Linked DNA regions of Pseudobacter ginsenosidimutans. The protein of the gene in region 2 interacts with the protein of the main gene of each other region in a pairwise test. Links are inferred from orthologs where the notes say so. Each region holds a gene or a part of one and is shown on either strand. Other genes may lie near its edges.

Region 1 (3,264 bases), 6.3 Mb from region 2 along the record:
GGAAACCTTTGGCAGCGGGCGCCTGAAGATTGTACAGCCGTGAAAATGGCCAGGCATTGCATTGTACAATTCGTGGTCAGATCAAACCTGCGTCAAAACTTTCCGCTTTCTGACTTTGTTAATATCGGGGGCATCGATCAGAGCTCCAAATCTGCTGAAATGTCACACCAGCGGCCATTTCAGCCCGCGGCCTGATTATTGCCCTAACTTTAATGCAAAAAATAACCTGATCTCCTGTTAATCAGACCAATCGTGGTTATATTTGTAGCCCGAATTTTAAACATTTAGATTCAACCGCTTCTTCATGAAGGACTTTTCGTATATCACTAACTCTCATCCTGCCTTTATTGAGAGCCTATACCAGGATTTTTTGAAAAACCCAGAAGGTGTAGATCCCGAGTTCAGAAAATTTTTCGAAGGTTTTGATTTTGCTGTAGCTGAAGGTAAAGCCGGCTCTAACGGACACGCTGCCAATGGCGTAGCCACTGAGACAGGAACTGCAGGTGCTGGTATCGACTGGAAGAAAGAAGTCGGTGCATACCGCCTCATCCTCGGTTACCGCAACAAGGGGCATCTCATTGCCAAAACCAATCCTATCCGCCCACGCAAGGATCGCGGCGCCAACCTGGAGTTGTCGTTCTACGGCCTTTCCGATGCGGATCTCGATAAGTCCTTCCAGGCCGGTAACCTTATCGGACTGGGCACTACCACGCTTAAGAACATTCTTGCCCACCTGCAGCAAACCTATGCCAATCACGTGGGCCTCGAATTCAAATACATCAGCGACCAGAAAAAGGTGGACTGGCTCACCAATGAAATGGAAAGGAATTTTGCGAAGCCACTCGGCCTTCCGCAGAAAAAACGCATCCTGGAAAAACTGAACCAGGGCGTTATGTTCGAGAAATTCCTCCATACCAAATATGTTGGTCAGAAAAGATTCTCGCTGGAAGGTGGCGAAACCACCATTCCCGCACTGGATGCCATCATCAACTCCGCTGCAGAAGGTGGTGTACAGGAAGTGGTGATCGGTATGGCGCATCGCGGACGCCTCAATGTACTGGCCAATGTGATGGGCAAAACCTATGAGCAGATCTTCAGCGAATTTGAAGGCACTGCAAAAATGGACCAGACCATGGGCTCCGGCGACGTGAAATATCACCTCGGCTACGGCAGTGAAGTGAATACACCAGACGGCAAAACCATCCACCTTAAACTCATGCCCAACCCTTCCCACCTGGAAGCGGTTGACCCTGTAGTTGTAGGTTTCGCTCGTGCAAAAGCCGATGTGCTTTACGAAAGCGATTACGACAAGATCCTCCCCATCCTGATCCACGGCGATGCCAGTATCGCAGGTCAGGGTGTTGTATATGAAGTGGCCCAGATGAGCGACCTTAAAGGTTACTATACCGGTGGTACGCTTCACTTCGTGATCAATAACCAGATCGGTTTCACCACCGATTTCGATGATGCAAGAAGCTCCGACTACTGTACTTCCCTCGCCGCCATGATCCAGGCCCCGGTGATGCATGTGAACGGAGACGATGCCGAAGCAGTAGTGAAATGCGCAGAGATCGCCATCCGCTACCGCCAGGAATTCAATGAAGATTTCTTCATCGATATGGTGTGCTACCGTAAACATGGTCACAATGAAGGCGATGATCCGAAGTTCACCCAACCCGGACTGTATTCGCTGATCGATAAACATCCCAATCCACGTGAAGTGTATACCAACTTCCTGCTGGAGAATGGTGAGGCCGATGCCAAAGACCTGGCGAAGGAAATGGAAAAGAAATTCTGGAGCGATCTCCAGGAAAGACTGGATGAAGTAAAACAACATCCTCTTCCATATCATTATCAGCAACCTGAGCTCTGGTGGAAGAGCCTGCGTAAGGCAACTCCCGAAGATTTCGATCAGAGCCCTGATACAGCTATCAACCAGGAGAACTTCAAAAAAATATTCGACGCACTCATGACCTGGCCTGCAGACTTCAAGCCACTGAAGAAAGTGGAGAAGATCATCCAGGACAAGATCAAACTATTCACTGAAGAAGGAAAAGTGGATTGGGCCACAGCCGAGCTTCTTGCCTACGGAAGCCTGCTGGTGGATGGCAACGATGTTCGCATGAGCGGACAGGATGTTTGTCGCGGTACTTTCTCTCACCGTCATGCTGTACTGAGAGATGAGAATACCGATCAGTCATACAGCCGTCTCAGCAATATCCCCGGCGCTACCGGAAAATTCAGGATCTACAATTCCCTGCTCAGCGAATACGCTGTGCTTGGTTTCGAATACGGCTACGCGTTAGCCAATCCCAACAGCCTCGTGCTCTGGGAAGCGCAGTTCGGAGATTTCAGCAATGGCGCACAGACCATGATCGACCAGTTCATCTCTGCCGGTGAGCAGAAATGGAACCGCATGGACGGTGTGGTGATGCTGCTGCCCCACGGATATGAAGGACAGGGCCCCGAGCACAGTTCCGCCCGTATGGAGCGTTTCCTGGCAATGGGCGCTGAACTGAATATGGTACTGACCAATATCACTACCGCTTCCAACTTCTTCCACGCGATGCGCAGGCAACTGGCATGGCCATTCCGCAAACCATGGATCAACTTCGCTCCCAAGGCAAACCTGCGTCACCCCGGCACTTATTCCAAAATGGATGAGTTCCTGAACGGAGGATTCAGGGAAGTGATCGATGATACCTTTGTGAATGCAGATGAAGTAACCAAAGTGCTGTTCTGCAGTGGAAAGATCTACTACGATCTCCTGGACCGTCAGCAGAAAGAAGGTAAGAAAGATACGGCCATCATCCGCCTGGAGCAATTGTATCCGCTGCCACTGAAACAACTGGAAGCCCTGTATGCGAAATATAGCAAGGCTACCTGGTTCTGGGTTCAGGAAGAGCCGCTGAACATGGGCGCGGCCAGCTTCCTGAAAATGAACCTGACCAGCATCAACTATGGTGTGATCAGCCGTCAGCCAAGTGCGGCTACTGCTACCGGTTATGCCAAAGTGCATGCACAGGAACAGGCAGAGATCATCGATACAGCCTTTTCAATTTGATTGATCAACACTACAGATACAGATAATACGAAACAAATTTTATGATCGATATTAAAGTTCCTACAGTAGGCGAATCTATCAGTGAAGTAACCCTTTTGAAATGGGTGAAGAAAGACGGGGATTATGTAGAGAGAGACGAAGTGATTGCAGAGCTGGAAAGCGAGAAAGCTACTTTTGAAGTAAATGCCGAGAAAGCAGGT
Region 2 (2,967 bases):
GAAGAAGAGCTCGGAGAATTTGATCCAGAGTTCCTGTCCTTCCAGCACCCCGCTGGGCAGGCGGAAACGGTGGTTCACCCAGGGTAGCTCGAGTATGTATTTCGAGTATTCGTCTTTTTCTTCCATGAAGATACTGCGGAGAGAGCTCTGGTTGCTGAGGAGCAGGTCCCAGTCGATACTCCTGGCGATCTTTTCGATGCTGTCTGCAGAATATCCGATAGAGTAGAGGCTGCCGATGATACTGCCCATACTGGTACCCGTTATATAATCCACTTTGATGCCGGCGGAGTCGATGGCTTTGAGGATCCCGATATGCGCCAGTCCTTTAGCGCCGCCACCACTGAGGGTAACGCCGATCTTCGGACGTCCGGTGCGGGTCTGGGACTGGGCTAACAACAACGAACACACGCAGATTATCGTCAGCACGAATTTCCTGGCTAAGAGTTTCCACAGCATATCACCAATTTAAGAAGGAATGGGTAACCTTCAATGTACGGACGGCGAAAAAATTATGTTATTTATTCGCCTGTTCTTCCAGTTCCATCACTTTCTCAAATGCGGTCTCATATTGCGCATTCAGGTCCTTCAGTGATGCATTGATGGTTTTGAGACTGCTTTCCGTTTCTATGAATTTGTTTTTATCTGCATATGTTGATGGATCGGCCAAAAGGGCTTCTTTCTCAACCTTCTGCTTATTGAGGCTATCGATCTTCTGTTCCAGTTCACTGAGCGCCTTTTGTTGTTTCTGCAGTTCCTTCTTCAGTTCCTTATTGATGGGTGCATTTACCACGGGTTTTGCGGCAACGGGCTCCGGTTTGGGGGCAGGAGCAGGCTCGGCCTTTTTTTCCTGTTTCTTTTCTGGCTGGCCTTTGCCAGCAGCATTGCGGGCCATCCTCTCTTTCCATTCCACCCATTCTTCATAGCCACCATCGAATACTTTGATAGCGTGATCGTCTATCTCCCAGATCTTATTGGCTACTTTGGAAATGAAATACCTGTCGTGGCTCACCATGATGATGGTGCCCTGGTAGCGGTTCAGTGAATCGATCAGCAGATCAACCGAGTGCATGTCCAGGTGGTTGGTAGGCTCATCCAGCATGAGGAAGTTGGCCTTGCTCACAATTGTTTTGGCGAGTGCCACGCGGGCTTTCTCACCACCGCTGAGTACTTTGATCTTTTTATCTGCATCGTCTCCGCTGAAGAGGAAACAACCGAGCAGTGTGCGCAGCTCCAGTTCAGTCTTCTGAGCGCCGCAGGTTTTCATTTCATCAAGCACTGTGTTATTGAGGTCCAGCGATTCCAACTGGTGCTGTGCGTAAAAACTTTCTTCCACATTGTGGCCCCAGCGGCGGTCGCCTTCGAATTGTTCGATGCCTGCGATGATACGGAGCAGGGTGGATTTCCCTTTTCCGTTGGCGCCGATCAGCGCGATCTTATCGCCCCTGTCTATCTCTGCGGACGTATGTTCAACGATGGTATTGTCGCCGAACTTCTTGGTGATATCTTTCAATTCCACCAGCACTTTGCCGGGCACTTTGTCTACCTGGAAATTGATGCGGATATCGGGTCGCTCCACAATCACTTCTTCCACGCGCTCAAGTCTGTCGAGACGTTTCACGATGCTCTGCGCCTGTGCGGCTTTCGAAGCCTTGGCCTTGAAGCGCTCGATGAATCTTTCCTGCTGGCGGATATAATCCTGCTGGTTCTCGTATGCGCGTTGTTGCAAATCTGTACGGATCTCTTTTTCTTTCTGGAAGAAATCGTAGTTGCCGTTGTAAATATGCAGTTGACGCTGGTACACTTCCACGATCTTGGTGACCATCCGGTTGAGGAAATATTTATCGTGGCTCACGATCACTACGGAGCCCTGGTAATGTACGAGGTATTTTTCCAGCCATTCGATAGACGGAAGGTCAAGGTGGTTGGTAGGCTCATCCAGCAGCAGCAGGTCCGGCGCCATGAGGATCATCTTGGCCAGGAGCACACGCATACGCCAGCCACCGGAGAATTCTTTGTAGGGGCGTTGAAGAGAGGCATTGTCGAAGCCGAGGCCCTGCAATACTTCTTCGGTACGGTGGTGAATGGTGTAGCCGTCCAGGGTATCCATTTCATGGAGCCTGTCTGTATACGCGATGAGGGTGTTTTCGTCTCCGGTCTTTTCCAGTTCGATCCCCAGTTCTTCGATCTCCTTTTCCAGTTGCAGCACACGCTCGAAGGCGCCAAGGGCCACCTGGAGGATGCTTTCATTGGTGTCGAAGCTCAGGAGGTCCTGGTGCAGATAACCGATGGTAGTGGTTCGGCTTCTTTCCACTGTGCCTTCTGAAGGGGAGTATTGTCCAACCAGCAGTTTGAGCAAAGTAGACTTCCCGGTACCGTTGAATCCCACCAGCCCGATGCGTTCATTGGGCTGAATATGCCAGGTGGCATTTTCAAAAAGGATCCTTGCTCCAAATTCAAATGTTACGTTCGTCAGTCCTGCCAGCATAAAGATGTTGCTTTTTACGCCGCAAAAGTAACACAATCATGCCGTAACATTCAGAAATGTTACCTTTGAGAAATTTTTATTCTGATGAAAAAAGGTGTACTCTTAATCCTGGTTCTGGTGATCCTCGGCATTGCCGGATGGATGATCTGGGGCGGTAAGAAAGAAAACAAGCCCGAAGAGAAGCAAAAGCCGCTTACGAAGGCTGAAAATACCGACGCCTTCAACAGCTCCTTCGGTGTGATGCTCAATACCTATTTCAAGCTGAAAGATGCGCTGGTGGCCAGCGATACCGCCAAAGCTTCCGCGGCTGCACTGGAACTGGCAACCGCTGCCGACAGTCTGAAGATCGATGAGATCAGGGCCGATACGATGGGTGTACTCAAACTCACGGCGGAGGAATATGCCGGCACCATCAACGGATCTGCAAAAGGACTGGCAGGAGAGAAAACCATCGAAGCCAAGCGCCAGGAATTCAAAATGAT

The links. The genes of interacting proteins can lie anywhere in the genome.
Region 1: the proteins of FSB84_RS25630 (region 2) and FSB84_RS01110 interact in binary tests that used the Escherichia coli proteins (3 or more experiments, as listed by UniProt). The link is inferred for Pseudobacter ginsenosidimutans from one-to-one orthologs.

Annotation. Positions count from the first base shown.
Region 1 is NZ_CP042431.1:266,290-269,553, reverse strand. It holds FSB84_RS01110 (2-oxoglutarate dehydrogenase E1 component), read left to right. Parts: upstream 1-304; coding sequence 305-3,064; downstream 3,065-3,264. Other genes in the region: odhB (2-oxoglutarate dehydrogenase complex dihydrolipoyllysine-residue succinyltransferase), read left to right, coding at 3,106-3,264. UniProt on the Escherichia coli protein: E1 component of the 2-oxoglutarate dehydrogenase (OGDH) complex which catalyzes the decarboxylation of 2-oxoglutarate, the first step in the conversion of 2-oxoglutarate to succinyl-CoA and CO(2).
Region 2 is NZ_CP042431.1:6,544,912-6,547,878, reverse strand. It holds FSB84_RS25630 (ABC-F family ATP-binding cassette domain-containing protein), read right to left. Parts: upstream 2,486-2,967; coding sequence 515-2,485; downstream 1-514. Other genes in the region: FSB84_RS25625 (DUF3347 domain-containing protein), read left to right, coding at 2,570-2,967; FSB84_RS25635 (patatin-like phospholipase family protein), read right to left, coding at 1-396. UniProt on the Escherichia coli protein: Genetic data indicate it may be involved in ribosome assembly or function.